DNA from 2 places in the Arthrobacter sp. LjRoot14 genome. Region 2 is predicted to be linked to the other one. Evidence: riboswitches for the same ligand, from Rfam matches in the RefSeq annotation. Region 2 holds a riboswitch; the other holds the start of a gene.

Region 1 (7,543 bases), 1.6 Mb from region 2:
GAACACTCCGCTGATGGTGGCGGCATTACTGACCATGGTGGTGGGAATCCTGGGTGCGCTGGCCCAGAGCGACATCAAGCGTCTGCTGTCGTTCACCCTCGTCAGCCACATCGGCTACATGGTGTTCGGGCTGGCGATGTCCTCGGTGGCCGGGCTCGGCGCGGCAGTGTTCTACGTGGCCCACCACATCACCATCCAGACCAGCCTCTTCCTGGTCACGGGCCTGATCGAACGCCGCGGCGGAAGCTCGTCGATCGACCGCGTCGCCGGCCTGGCCAAGTTGTCCCCGATCCTGGCCCTGCTGTTCTTCATCCCCGCCATGAACCTGGCCGGCATCCCGCCGTTCTCCGGTTTCCTGGGCAAGCTCGGGCTGCTGCAGGCCGGTGTGCAGCTTGGCACCCCGCTGGCCTACGCCCTGGTGATCGGCGGCGTCGTGACCAGCCTGCTGACGCTTCTGGCCATCGCCCGTGTGTGGAACCGCGCGTTCTGGCGCAAACCCGAGGACGCCGAGAACCCGGACCCCGTGCTGCTCGCGGCCCCTGAGGACTCCGACACGGGCGACCGCGCGGGCAAGCGCAACGTCACGCTGCTGCCGCGGACGATGGTGGGATCAACCCTGGGCCTCGTGGCCTTCGGCGTGGCGCTCACCGTCTTTGCCGGCCCGCTCTTTCGGGTGGCGGACCAGTCGGCCGTGGAAATGCTGGACCGGTCCGCGTACATCCAGGCCGTGCTGGGCGAAAACGCCCCCGTGCCCCCGATCGCGCAACCTGAGCCTGTGCAGCCTGAGCCTGTGCAGCCTGAACCTGTGCAGCAGGAGGGGAAGAAATGAACCGCCGACGGATCTCAATCCGGCAGGAACTGCCCCTGCTGGTCTGGCTGGTGTTCGTCTGGGCCGCGCTCTGGCAGGATTTCAGTCCCGGTAACCTGCTGTTCGGTGCGCTGATCGCCGTCGTGGTGGCACGGCTTTTCTACCTGCCCCCGGTGGAGCTGGGCGGCCGCTTCAGCATCGTGCGGGCAGTCCCCTTCGCCCTGGTGTTCCTGGCCAAGGTGGTGGCCGCCAGCTTCCAGGTGCTGTACCTCGCGTTGGCCCGCGGGCCCAGGGTGACCAACGCCGTCGTCGCCGTCAAGCTGCGAAGCCACTCGGACCTGATGGTGACGGCCACCGGCCACGTCATCTCGCTGATTCCGGGCTCGCTGGTGGTGGAGGTGGACCGCTCCACGTCCACGCTCTACATCCACGGGCTGAATGTGCGGAGCGGAGAGGACATTGTGAACCTGCGCAAAGAGGTCCGGGATGCCGAGGCGGCACTGATCAGGATCATGGGCACCCGCGAGGAACTGGCCGCACTGAAACAGGAGGTGGGCGCATGATGGACGTCGTCCTGACCGTAACGGCCGTGATCCTGTCCCTGGCGGCAGCCGGGGCGATTGTCCGGATCGCCATCGGCCCGTCCCTGCTGGACCGGGTGCTGGCCTCTGACGTGCTGCTGGCCATCATCGGTGCCACGCTCTGCATCGACATGGCCGTCAACCGGCACCTGAACAACCTGATGCTGCTCGTGGCGCTGTCCATCATCGGATTCATCGGGTCCGTGACCGTGGCGCGCTTCGTGGCCGACCGGCGGGAGCAGCCCCATGAATCCTGAACCATCCGCCGTGGACACAGTCATTGATGCAGTGTCGGCCGTCTTTATGGTGGTGGGCGCCCTGATGTCCCTCGGTGCGGCGATCGGCCTGTTGCGCTTCCCCGACCTGATGAGCAGGATGCACGCCGCCACGAAGCCCCAGGTGCTGGGACTCTTCCTGCTGCTGGCCTCGGTGGGCCTGCAGCTGCGGACCTGGTGGGTGTGGCCCGTGCTGTTCGTGGCGTGGATCTTCCAGGTGCTCACCGTTCCGGTGTCCGCCCACATGGTGGGCAGGGCGGGTTACCGCACCAAGCACCTGCACAAGGAACTGCTCACCACGGATGAACTGGAGGCCGTAGTGCTGAAGGCAGCCGACAAGAAGGCCGCCACAAGGCAGGAATCAGAAAAGCGCGCCGCCGTCGAGGGTGACGACGGCGCAGCCTAAGGGGCGCCCGCAAGAAGTTCCGGGCCGCCACCCCCGGTGGAGTTTTTGTCCAGATAACGCGACTTGGAGGTCAATTACCTCCCGTTACCTGGACAAAAACTCTCCCGGGTGGGCCTAGACGATGTCCTGGCTCTTGGCGAAGCGGGTGATGGCACGCTGCGTGCCCCGGTTGGCCAGGACCTGGATGATGGCGCTGACAGCCGCCGAGATCAGCGCAAAGGTCAGGGCGCTGCGCAGGGTGGTGGGGACGTCGTCCTTGTCGCCCTTCGGGGGCTTGCGGCCGGTGATCTTTTCCCAGACGACGTCAACGGCCTTGGTGCCGGCGAATCCGGCAAGCAGGCTCACTCCGGTTCCAAGCAGCTTGATGAAAAAACTCACTCCAGTACCCCTTACAGGTGGGAAACAACGGAAACAGGGCTTCCCCTAGCCTAGCCGCATCAACCCGGCCGCATCACCGCGCATTGTGACACCCTCCCCGGGATTTCGCGGGCCCGCGGGTGTAAACTGATCCACGCCCACAAGGGCGAATTGATACGACAGGGGAGCGTCGCCGTCGGGCATCACTGGAACATTCCAGGGAACCGGAGGCGGGCGCTGAGAGTGCGGACAGCCGCAGACCCTCGAACCTGATCCGGTTAGTACCGGCGCAAGGGAGTCGAGTTCTCAGAGTGTCCGGCAGCAGGCGGCGGAAGCCGCGGACGGTCCGGGGAACACTCTCCCCTCCTGTACCTCAGGAGGAAGAAAATGACTGGAATGACGGCCAAGCAGACGCTTGGCAACAGCAAGTGCAACTGGCGCGTGGTGGACATTGTGGTTGCCGCGTTGATCGCAGTAGCCGGAGGCGTGATTTTCTGGGCCTGGTCCCAGGGGGCTGCCGCAGTTTCGCCGCCCATGAACGCCGTCTACCCGCCGCTGACCGGCCTTATCGCAGGCGGCTGGATGATTCCCGCCGTCCTGGGCATGCTGATCATCCGCAAGCCCGGAGCCGCCCTGTTCTGCGAAACAGTGGCCGCCACGGGTGAGCTGATCATGGGCTCGCAGTACGGCGCGTCGGTGCTGTTCTCCGGCTTCGTGCAGGGGCTCGGCGCGGAGATCATCTTCGCGGTGTTCGTTTACAAGAAGTTCAATCTGCCCGTTTCGCTGCTGGCCGGCGCCGCTGCAGGCCTCTTCTGCGGCCTGAACGACTCGTTCGCACCGTGGGGCTGGAACATCGCCTACGCTGCCGGCGACAAGCTGGCCTACATCATCTTCACGGCCATCTCCGGCGCCATCATCGCCGGCGGACTGTCCTGGCTGGCCACCCGCGGACTGGCCCGGACCGGTGTGCTGAGCTCCTTCGCCTCCCGCAAGGCAGCGACGGAGCCTGTCTTCTCCTGATGAACGGACACTGCTCATGACGCCTTCCGACACCGTCCGCCCGGCAGCGGTTACGGCACGCGGCTGGGGCTGGCGGCATGCCGGCCGGTCCCGGCCCGCCGTCCACGGCCTGGACCTGGACATTCAGCCGGGCGAACGCGTGCTGCTGCTGGGTCCCTCCGGCGCGGGCAAGTCCACGCTGCTGCACGCACTCGCCGGGGTGCTCGGGGACAGCGACTCCGGAGCCCACGACGGAACGCCGGATGCCGACGACTCCGACGAGACCGGTTCCCTGCTCATCGACGGTGCCCCGCCGCGTGCTCAGCGCGGCCGCGCCGGCCTCATGCAGCAGGACCCGGAGACGCAGGTGGTCCTTTCCCGCGTGGGGGACGACGTCGCCTTCGGCGCCGAGAACCTTGCCGTGCCGCGCGCGGACATCTGGACGCGTGTCGGAGAGGCGCTCGACGACGTCGGGCTGGCCCACCTGCCGCTGGACCACCCGACGTCAGCTCTGTCCGGCGGGCAGAAGCAGCGCCTCGCGCTTGCCGGGATCCTCGCCATGCGCCCGGGACTGCTGCTCCTCGACGAGCCCACTGCCAACCTGGACCCTGCCGGCGTCCTGGAAGTCCGTGACGCCGTGGGCCGGTGCCTGGACAAGACCGGGGCAACGCTGGTGGTGGTGGAACACCGCGTGGGCGTGTGGAAGGACCTTGTGGACCGGATCGTGGTGCTGCAGCCGGGATCTGCCACGGACACCGCGGTGCTCCTGGACGGCCCTCCGGACCGGGTCCTGGCAGAGGCGCGGGACGTGCTCGTCTCCGCCGGCGTCTGGGTGCCCGGGTACGTGCCCGCCACCCGGGCTCGAACGGGTGACGCAGGAGTGCCGGGTGCCACTGGAACGCAGGGCGAGCCGGGTGCCGGGAACCTCCTGCTGGCCGCCGAAAACCTTGCCGTGTCCCGCGAACGCCCCCGCCGGCGGCGCTTCAAGGCTGTCCCGCCGGTCCCCGTGCAGTCCGGCATCACGGCGCAGGTCCGCGCCGGCCAGGCATTGACCATCACGGGTCCCAACGGTTCCGGAAAGTCCACGTTTGCCCTGACCCTCGCCGGGCTGCTCCAGCCGGTGGAGGGCTCGGTTTCCGCCACGGTCGACCTCAGCCAAGGTGCCGGCATCGACCCGTACAAGTGGAAGGCGGAGCAGCTGATCTCCCGGATCGGCACCGTGTTCCAGGAACCGGAGCACCAGTTCGTCACCGGCCGGGTGCTGGATGAGCTGATGTTCGGCCCGCGGCACCTGGGCCACGGCGAGGACCGCGTGGACGAACTCCTGGAGCGCCTCCGGCTGACCAAGCTGGTGGACGCCAACCCCTACACACTCTCCGGCGGGGAGAAGCGCCGGCTGTCCGTCGCCACCGTCCTGGCCGCGCATCCCCGCGTGCTGATCCTGGACGAGCCCACGTTCGGCCAGGACGCCAACACCTGGGCCGAGCTCGCCTCCTTCCTCTCCGAACTCCTCGACGCCGGCACCGCCGTGGTGTCGGTGACCCACGACCAGGAGTTCAGCGACGTCCTGGGCGGTACCGAGCTGAAACTGGGCGCGCCCGAACCCGGGCGGCCAGGACTGCGCAACCCGAAGGTGGCTGCACCATGAGGCAAGCGCTGACCCTGCAGGCGAACCACGCCCTGCTCACCCGGGCCAATCCGCTGGCCAAGTTCGCCGTCGTCATGCTGATGACCGTGGTGCTGGCGCTGTCCATCGACTGGGTGTCCGCCTCCGTGGCGCTGGCCTTCGAGCTGCTGCTCTTTCCGCTGGCGGGACTGACCGTCGCGTTGCTCTGGCAGCGTGGCTGGCCGCTGATCCTGGCGGCTGCACTGGGCGGCTGGAGCACCTCGATTCTGGCGCCTGACGCCGGAAGGATACTGCTCGACGTCGGCATCTGGTCCATCAGTGAAGGTTCGCTGGAGCTGGGGCTGGGATTTCTGCTCCGGGGGGTGGCGATCGCCCTCCCCGCGGTGCTGTTGATGAGTTGCACGGACCCGACTGACCTGGCAGACGCCCTCGCCCAGAAAGCGAAGCTGCCGCACCGCTTCGTGCTGGGTACGCTGGCCGCCATGCGGCTCGTGGGGCTGATGGCCGAAGAATGGCAGACGATCGGCATGGCCCGGCGCGCTCGCGGTGTGGGCTCGCACGGCAGTCCGGCGCAGCGCCTCCGGGCCACGCTGGGGCAGAGCTTCGGACTCCTGGTCCAGGCTGTGCGCCGGGCGTCACGGCTTGCCGTCACCATGGAGGCTCGGGGGTTCGGCGGCGCGCAGCGGACCTGGGCGCGTGAGTCCACGTTCAGCAAGCTGGACATCTGGGTGGTCCTCGGCGGCGTGCTGATTGCCGCCGCGGCAGTGTCCGCGGCAGTCGGTGCGGGGACCTGGAACATGGTGTTCCTCGAGCAGCAATAGCCTCCGGGGGCCGGCGCCGCATATCGCACGAAGTGAATATTTTGTGAGTTTGAGTGCACTTTCCGGCGTTTCGAATGGCCAAATAGCTCATGCGTGATATTTTCCTTGTATGACTCAAGAGACTGCTGAACACGTTGGCCTGCTGCTCCGCGATGCCCGCGGGGAGAAGGGCTGGACCCAGGGGCAGCTGGCAGCCGAGCTGGGCACCAGCCAAAGCGCCATCGCCCGGATGGAACAGGGCAAGCAGAACCTCAGCCTCAAAATGATCCAGCGGCTCGAGGCCATTGTTGGCCGCAGCATCGTCAAAGTGGGCCGGCCGCAGATGACGCACCTCCGGGTGGAGGGCGGCCGCACGCTGTCCGGTTCGGTGGACGTCAACAGCAGCAAGAACGCCGGAGTTGCCCTTCTCTGCGCCAGCCTCATCAACCGTGGCACCACCACGTTGCGCCGGCTGGCCCGGATCGAGGAAGTGAACCGGATCGTGGAGGTCCTGACCAGCATCGGCGTCGAATGCACCTGGCTCAATGCCAACGATCTGCAGATCCGCCGCCCCGCCGTGCTGGACCTGGATTCCATGGACGTGGAGGCTGCCCGCCGCACCCGCAGCGTGATCATGCTGCTGGGGCCGCTCCTGGACGAGTCCGCGGAGTACCGCCTCCCGTACGCGGGCGGCTGCGACCTTGGCACCCGCACCGTGGAGCCGCACATGCAGGCCCTGCGCCAGTTCGGCCTGTCGGTGGAAGCCACGTCCGGCTTCTATTCGGTGCAGGCACCGCCGGCCGACGGCGACAACCGCACCTTTGTGCTGAGCGAACGCGGTGACACAGTCACCGAAAACGCCATCATGGCGGCCGCCCACCGCCGCGGCACCACGGTGATCCGCAACGCCAGCCCCAACTACATGGTCCAGGATCTCTGCTTCTACCTGCAGGGCCTGGGCGTGGAGATCGACGGCGTGGGGACCACCACCCTGAAAATCACCGGGCTGCCTTCCATCGACGTCAATATCGAGTACTTCCCGTCCGAGGACCCCATCGAAGCGATGAGCCTCATCACGGCCGGCATCGTGACCAATTCCGAGGTCACCATCCGCCGGGTTCCCATCGAGTTCATGGAGATCGAACTCGCCACCCTGGAGCAGATGGGCCAGGAACTGGAGATTTCCGGGGAGTACTTTGCCCGTAACGGCCGTACCCGGCTGGTGGACGTCACCACGAAGCCCTCCGCATTGCATGCCCCGACGGACAAGATCCACCCCATGCCGTTCCCCGGCCTGAACATCGATAACCTGCCGTTTTTCGCCGTCATTGCCGCGAATGCCGAAGGCCAGACCATGATCCACGACTGGGTCTACGAGAACCGGGCCATCTACCTCACCGAGCTGAACAAGCTGGGGGCCCGCGTCCAGCTGCTGGATCCGCACCGGATCTACGTCAACGGACCCACCAGGTGGCGTGCCGCCGAGGTGGGCTGCCCGCCCGCCCTCCGCCCGGCCGCCTGCATCCTGCTGGCCATGCTGGCTGCCCGCGGTGTTTCGGAACTGCGCAACATCTACGTGATCGAGCGCGGGTACGAGGACCTGGCCGAGCGGCTCAACACCATCGGTGCGAAGATCGAGTACTTCCAGGACTGACCCGTTCCGCCCTGTAAGGCAGGCGCCGTTGCGGCG
Region 2 (7,543 bases):
AAGGTAGACCTTGCCGCCGGCTGCCAGGAATTCGTTGCTCTTTTCACGCATGCCTGCCGCCATCTCGGCGAGTGCCGACTGTGCTTCGGCGGAACCGTACTCGTCCCTGATGTCCTGGCTGATGCGCATGGAGCAGAACTTGGGCCCGCACATGGAGCAGAAGTGCGCGGTCTTGGCCGGTTCCGCGGGGAGGGTCTCGTCATGGAAGGATTCGGCGGTGACCGGGTCCAGTGAGAGGGCGAACTGGTCCCGCCAGCGGAATTCGAACCGGGCCTTGGACAGGGCGTCGTCGCGTTCGTGCGCGCCGGGGTGGCCCTTGGCCAGGTCGGCGGCGTGGGCGGCAATCTTGTAGGTAATGACGCCGGTCTTGACATCGTCCTTGTTGGGCAGCCCCAGGTGTTCCTTGGGCGTGACGTAGCAGAGCATGGCCGTGCCGTAGCGGGCGATTTCCGTGGCGCCGATGGCGGACGTGATGTGGTCGTAGCCCGGGGCTATGTCCGTGACCAGCGGCCCCAGCGTGTAGAACGGTGCTCCCTTGCAGAGTTCCTGCTGGCGTTCCACGTTTTCACGGACCAGATGGAACGGCACGTGGCCGGGTCCTTCCACCATCACCTGCACGTCGAACTCCCAGGCGCGCTGCGTCAGTTCGGCCAGGGTATCCAGCTCCGCGAACTGGGCGGCGTCGTTCGCGTCCGCGGTCGCACCTGGCCGCAGCCCGTCGCCCAGCGAGAACGCGACGTCGTACTTGGCGAAAATTTCGCACAGCTCGTCGAAGTGCGTGTACAGGAAGTTCTCCTGGTGGTGGGCAAGGCACCAGCCGGCCATGATGGAGCCGCCGCGGGAGACTACGCCGGTCACCCGGTTGGCCGTCAGCGGCACATACCGCAGCAGCACCCCGGCGTGGATGGTCATGTAGTCCACGCCCTGCTCGCACTGTTCGATCACGGTGTCGCGGAAGATTTCCCACGTCAGTTGGTTGGCCTCGCCGTTGACCTTTTCCAGGGCCTGATAGATGGGAACGGTGCCGATCGGGACGGGCGAGTTGCGGATGATCCACTCACGGGTGGTGTGGATGTCATCGCCGGTGGACAGGTCCATCACGGTGTCGGCGCCCCACTGTGTGGCCCATTGCAGCTTGTCGACCTCCTCCGCGATGGAGCTCGTGACGGCCGAGTTGCCGATGTTGGCGTTGATCTTCACCAGGAAGGCCTTGCCGATGATCATCGGCTCGGATTCCGGGTGGTTGATGTTGTTGGGGATGATGGCGCGGCCCGCAGCCACTTCGCTGCGGACCAGCTCCACGTCGCAGTTTTCGCGGAGGGCAACGAACTGCATCTCGGGCGTCACCACACCCTGCCGGGCGTAGTGCATCTGCGTGACTGTCCTGCCTTCGACGGCGCGGCGGGGCACGGGCTGCGCGCCCTTCCACTCCGCGGACGCGGCGCCGCGGCGCACTGCCGACCTGCCGTCATCGAGCAGGTTCCGTTCCCTTCCGCCATAGGGCTCGGTGTCTGCCCGCGACTCGATCCACCGGGTCCTGAACGGCTCCAGGCCCACCACGGGATCGCTGCCGGGCCCGGCAGTCCGGTACACGCGGAACGGCGGGTTGGCTGCCCCGCCCGGTGAGTCCTCAAGGGCGATTTCGGTCACCGGAACCCGGATCCCGGTGGCCTCATCGGCGATGAATGCCAGCGAGTGGGACTTCATGGACTGCGCTTCGGCAGGTGCCGAATTGCCGGGTGCGGTCTTGTTTTGGGCACGGATCAGCTGTGTTTCTTGTGTATTCACGGAATACTCACTTCCTTCGCCGGCATTACCCGGACAGGTTCAACGGTCGCAGGCCGCGTCAGCCCGATCTCAGCCCTTGCAAGGGCACCCGTGTGGTCGTAGACGAAGCTACCACAGGGCCGGGGCGGGTCCATGTCACATGCAGGTCACAACAGGGGAGGGTGCCCGGCCGGTCTAGGCTTGAAGCATGCGTGACGTCATCGAATTCAGCGGAACCGTGCTCACCGCCCCGGACCGGGAACGGCAGGGCCTCTGGGCTGTGGACGGCAGGCTGACGTTCACACGGCCGGCCGCTCCGCCTGACCTGGTGTTGAACGGCTGGGTGCTGCCTGGCCTGGTGGATGCGCATTGCCACATCGGGCTGGGACCAGCCGGTGACGTTCCGGATTCCGTGGCCGAGGAACAGGCCCTCACGGACAGGAATGCCGGCACGCTGCTCGTCCGGGATGCCGGCGCCGTCCACGACACCCGCTGGCTCCAGCAGCGGCCGGAGCTGCCGCGCATCATCCGCGCCGGCCGCCACATCGCCAGGACGCGCCGCTACCTGCAGGGATTCGCTGTCGAAGTTGAGCCGGACGGACTGGTCGAGGCCGTGCGGAAGCAGGCGCTGGCGGGTGACGGCTGGGTCAAGCTCGTAGGGGACTGGATCGACCGGGACGCCGGCGACCTGGCGCCTTCGTTCCCCGCCGCAGTGGTGCGGGACGCTGTCCGCGCAGCCCACGACGAAGGCGCCAGGGTGACCGCCCACTGTTTCGCGGAGGACACCCTGGATGACATGCTCGACGCCGGCATCGACTGCATCGAACACGGAACCGGCCTGCTGCCGCGCCACATCCCCCGTTTCGTGGAACAGCGCGTCCCCATCATTCCCACGCTGATCAACATTGCGACATTCCCCGACATTGCGGCCCGTGCGAAAGCGAAGTTTCCGGTGTACGCGGCCCACATGCAAAGGCTCTGGGAACGGCGGAACGAGCGCATCCTCGAGGCCTTCGAAGCCGGCGTCGCGATCTACGCCGGGACCGATGCGGGCAGTGTCATCAGCCACGGCAGGATCGTGGACGAGATCCAGGCGCTCCACGCCGCCGGCCTGCCGGCGGCCTCAGCCCTGGACGCCGCTTCCTGGGCCGCGCGTGAGTGGCTGGGAGCGGACGGCATCGCCGAAGGTGCCAGCGCCGACGTCGTGCTGTGCGAACTGGACCCCAGGCTCAACCCGGCAACACTGCGGGACCTCAAGCACACCGTTCTTCGGGGCCGGCAGCTCCGCTAGGAATAAATTGAAGCTTCAAGTAATTTACTCTATGTAATCGTCGCCGGTCGCCGGCGGCCGAGTTTCCGGAGTTTGGAGTTGGAATGACCGTGGAATCCAGCAGCAAGGACCTGCTGCCCGCCGATCTCACCATGGGCACGGTGATGCTCAAGGTGGGCGACATGAAGCTGATGACGGACTATTACCAGCGCGCGCTCGGGCTGGACGTCGTGGCTGAGCAGGACGGCGGGGTGTACCTCGGCCGCCGGGGTGCACCCCTGGTCCACCTGGCCGCGGCCCCCGGGTTGAACCTCCCGGCCCGCGGCGAGGCGGGGCTGTTCCACACGGCACTGCTGTTCGAGGACCGGTCGTCGCTCGCTGCCACGGTGGCCTCTGCCGCCCGGTATGAACCGAAGCTTTTCACGGGAAGCGCGGACCACCTCGTCAGCGAGGCCTTCTACTTCAACGACCCCGAGGGCAACGGCATCGAGCTCTACCGGGACCGACCCCGCGCCGCCTGGTCCTGGGAGGGGGCCAATGTGGTCATGGACAGCCTTGCCCTGCCGCCGCAGCGGTTCCTGCAGGACCACCTGACCGAGGACGCGGTGGGCGGGCAGCGCGAGGCAGCAGCCGCCGTCGGGCACATCCACCTGCAGGTCGGCGACGTCCAGTCGGCACACGACTTCTACGTGGGCACTCTTGGCTTCGAAAAGACCGCGGGATGGCACGGGCAGGCCCTGTTCGTCTCGGCCGGCGGCTACCACCACCATATGGCCATGAACGTCTGGAACAGCAGGGGTGCCGGGCCCCGCCGGGACACCCTGGGGCTGGGTGAAGTCCTGATCGAAGTGCCGGGAACGGACGACGTCGGCGCGCTCGCCGACCGTTTGCGGGTCGCCGGCGTTGCTTCGCACCATACGGGAGCCGAGCTGCGGTTTGAGGATCCGTGGCGCAACCGGATCCGCGTCGCCGTCCGCTGAGGCGGCGCCGAGCTGCGCGTTCTTCTGGGCTAGGCTGAAGCCGGAAGTCCGTGGAGGCTGCGAAGCTGCCCTGCCGGACCATGACACCGCCGACGGAATGAGGATGATTTCCATGGGTTTCACCGAAATCTTTGTTTCCACCCACGACGAGGCGCTCAAGCGCGCGGCGGCACTCGACGGCGGAGGCCTCGCTGCTCCGGACGCGCTTCGGATTCCGGACATCAGCGATTTTGAGATTGAGCAGCTGGGTGACCTCGCCGGAGCGGCGGTCCACGCGTCAGGAGCGGACTATGAGCTCGCCATGGTGGACGTGGCCAGCGATTCGCTCCTGGGTGTGCCGGCCGCCATGGTGCGTGCGCTCGCCGAACTCCTCAGCTATGAGACCGAAGGCGAGGGCAATGTCCTGGAGGACGTGGCGGCCAGGTGGGCGGCGGAGGAGGACATGCCTTTTGGCTCCGAAGAGGCCCTCGGGTATGTCCAGCGGCTCGCGCAGATGGCCGGCAGCGTGGACCCGAACGCGCGGACCGGGCTGTACGTCTGGTCGTCCTGAACGGCCCGCCGGGTGTCAAGTCGAAATCCCGCCGCTGATCTGGCACAATAAACAGGTACTCGATCTGCGTGGCCCCTCTCTCCGCGTCCGGATCCTGTCCTTTTAGAACCCCCTAGTACGGCCCGCCCCACGGGTGCAGAACGCCGGGCTCGACCCCGTTTCAGAAACAGGAGTGACCACAAAAGTGGCCGTAAAGATTCGCCTTAAGCGCTTTGGCAAGATGCGCGCACCGTACTACCGCATCGTCGTCATGGACGCACGCTCCAAGCGTGACGGCCGTGCCATCGAAGAGATCGGCAAGTACCACCCCACCGAAGAGCCCTCATACATCGAGGTCGACACGGACCGTGCCCAGTACTGGCTCGGCGTCGGCGCACAGCCGTCCGAGCAGGTTGCTGCGATCCTCAAGATCACCGGTGACTGGCAGAAGTTCAAGGGTCTCCCCGGCCAGGAGGGCACCTTGAAGACCAAGGCTCCCAAGGCTGCCTTCGTTACCCCGGAAAAGGGTTCCGTGATCATCCCGGAAGCCATCACCAAGAAGGCCAAGAAGGACGAGGCAGCCGACGCTTCCACCGAAGCTGAAGCAGAGACCACCGAGGCTGAGTAAATTGCTGGCAGAAGCGCTCGAACACCTTGTCCGCGGGATCGTTGACAGTCCCGAGGACGTCAAGGTCAGTGCCAAGAACAACCGCCGCGGGGACACCCTCGAGGTGCGGGTTCACCAGGACGACCTTGGACGGGTGATCGGTCGTCAGGGCCGCACGGCACGCGCACTGCGCACCGTCGTGGCGGCGCTGGCCGGCGGCGAGCAGGTCAGGGTCGACGTCGTCGACACGGACCGCCGCCGGTAAACGCCCCGCAATACTTGTCTCAAGTCCGGCCCCTTCACCAGATTATGGTGGAGGGGCCGGACTGTTTTCGGCCGCAGTAGAACCACAACAGAACGAACCCCGGAACAGAGGAACAGATGCAGCTTCAGGTGGCACGAATCGGCAAACCGCACGGCATCCGCGGCGAAGTGACCGTCCAGGTCCTGACCGACGCGCCGGAGGACCGATTCATTCCGGGCACCCGGTTCATGGTTGAACCCGCGTCGGCGGGGCCGCTCACCGTTGACAGTGCCCGCTGGAACAAGGACATCCTGCTGTTGGGCTTCGAAGGCATCGAGACGCGCAACCAGGCCGAAGCCCTGCGCGGTGCCAAACTATTCATTGAGACCGAGGAACTCGAGGAGGAAGACGACGAAGGCTGGTACGAGCACGAGCTCGTCGGCCTCGAAGTCCGCGTTGGCGACGCCGTGGTCGGCAGGATTTCCGGCCTCCGTACCCTTCCGGTCCAGGACCTCATTGTGGTGGAGGCGCCGGACGGCCAGGAAATCCTGATTCCCTTCGTCGAGGAAATCGTGCCTGAGGTCAATGTCGGCGAGAAGTACATCCTGGTCACCCCGCCGCCCGGCCTGTTCGAAATCAACGTTGACGATTCCGGCGAAACGCCGGGCGCCGGCGGGTCCGGAGCGGACGAGGCGGAGCCGGGCAAGCCTCAGGCCGGAGACAACGCCTAAATGAGGATCGACGTCGTCAGCATCTTCCCGGAGTACCTTGCGCCCCTGGAACTTTCGCTGATCGGGAAGGCACGCCAGGACGGCATCCTGGACTTGAACGTCCATGATCTCCGGGAGTTCACCACTGACAAGCACCGCTCAGTAGACGACACTCCGTACGGCGGCGGAGCCGGCATGGTGATGAAAGCGGAACCATGGGCGCAGGCGCTCAGTTCTGTAGCCGGAGCCAGGGGCGGCGACGCCGCCCGCAAGCCGGTGCTGATCGTCCCCTCCCCGGCAGGGGAACGGTTCACCCAGGCGCTGGCGCACGAACTGGCCGAAGAAGACCAGCTGGTCTTTGCCTGCGGCCGGTATGAGGGCATCGACGAGCGGGTCATCGAGTGGGCGGAAGAGCACTTCATAGTCCGGCCCATGAGCCTGGGCGACTACGTCCTCAATGGCGGCGAGGTGGCTGTGCTCGCCATGACGGAAGCCATCGTCAGGCTCCTTCCGGGCGTTGTGGGCAATCCTGAGTCCCTCGTCGAGGAATCACACTCGGACGGCCTGCTGGAGTACCCCGTGTACACCAAGCCGTCCTCCTGGCGTGACCGCGAGGTTCCCCCGGTTCTGCTGAGCGGCAACCACGGCAAGATTGCCCAGTGGCGCCGCCACCAGCAGTACCGCCGGACCGCCGAACGCCGCCCCGACCTGCTTGCAGAGTTCGACGCCGGCAATCTTCCCCGCGCGGACCGCACCGCGCTCGGCGACCTGGGGTACGACGTCGTCGACGGTCGTCTCCGGCTCCGCCCGGAGGAGCCCGGGAACGGCGCGCCGGCGGACGGCTGACGCCTCGCGGAACCGCCGACGCCGTCAGGCGGGTAAGGATTCGCCGGAATCCTTCGAATGTGGCAAAATTAGTCCTTGTGCCTGCTGGGTGCGCACCTGCCACAGGGGGAGCGCCACCAACAGCCCGGCACCCCGGTCCCGTCAATCAGTGACGGAGTCGGATCAGAAAATTTTCGGCAGTGATTTCCGGGACTGTTCCCGGGCTTGGCCGCCGTGACCCAAAGTGGATGACCTGTGGCGTTCACCAGGAGTGGATCAATGCATATCCTCGATACCGTAGACGCAGCGTCGCTGCGCACCGATGTTCCCCGGTTCCGCGCGGGTGACACCCTCAAGGTTCACGTGAACATCATCGAAGGCAAGAACTCCCGTGTCCAGGTATTCCAGGGCTTCGTCCTGGGCCGCCAGGGCGACGGCATCCGCGAAACCTTCACGGTCCGCAAGGTTTCCTTCGGTGTCGGCGTAGAGCGTACCTTCCCGGTACACTCCCCGATCATCGACAAGATCGAGGTCGTCACCAAGGGTGACGTCCGCCGCGCCAAGCTTTACTACATGCGTGCACTGCGCGGTAAGGCCGCGAAGATCAAGGA

The links. Region 2 has a riboswitch for thiamine pyrophosphate ahead of thiC (phosphomethylpyrimidine synthase ThiC). Riboswitches for the same ligand answer to the same signal wherever they lie in the genome.
Region 1: another riboswitch for thiamine pyrophosphate. It lies ahead of ACSQ12_RS20220 (ECF transporter S component); the one in region 2 lies ahead of thiC (phosphomethylpyrimidine synthase ThiC).

The regions. Positions count from the first base shown of each region.
Region 1 is NZ_CAXURL020000001.1:4,449,652-4,457,194, reverse strand. It holds gene ACSQ12_RS20245 (Na+/H+ antiporter subunit D) at 1-829, shown strand, start outside; gene ACSQ12_RS20240 (Na+/H+ antiporter subunit E) at 826-1,371, shown strand; gene ACSQ12_RS20235 (monovalent cation/H+ antiporter complex subunit F) at 1,368-1,646, shown strand; gene mnhG (monovalent cation/H(+) antiporter subunit G) at 1,636-2,070, shown strand; gene ACSQ12_RS20225 (DUF4235 domain-containing protein) at 2,185-2,448, opposite strand; TPP riboswitch at 2,599-2,741, shown strand; gene ACSQ12_RS20220 (ECF transporter S component) at 2,815-3,447, shown strand; gene ACSQ12_RS20215 (ABC transporter ATP-binding protein) at 3,464-5,074, shown strand; gene ACSQ12_RS20210 (energy-coupling factor transporter transmembrane component T family protein) at 5,071-5,874, shown strand; gene ACSQ12_RS20205 (UDP-N-acetylglucosamine 1-carboxyvinyltransferase) at 5,984-7,507, shown strand.
Region 2 is NZ_CAXURL020000001.1:2,861,221-2,868,763, reverse strand. It holds gene thiC (phosphomethylpyrimidine synthase ThiC) at 1-1,788, opposite strand, end outside; TPP riboswitch at 1,783-1,890, opposite strand; gene ACSQ12_RS12925 (amidohydrolase family protein) at 1,976-3,058, shown strand; gene ACSQ12_RS12920 (VOC family protein) at 3,142-4,017, shown strand; gene ACSQ12_RS12915 (hypothetical protein) at 4,130-4,567, shown strand; gene rpsP (30S ribosomal protein S16) at 4,752-5,174, shown strand; gene ACSQ12_RS12905 (RNA-binding protein) at 5,176-5,418, shown strand; gene rimM (ribosome maturation factor RimM) at 5,535-6,128, shown strand; gene trmD (tRNA (guanosine(37)-N1)-methyltransferase TrmD) at 6,129-6,953, shown strand; gene rplS (50S ribosomal protein L19) at 7,212-7,543, shown strand, end outside.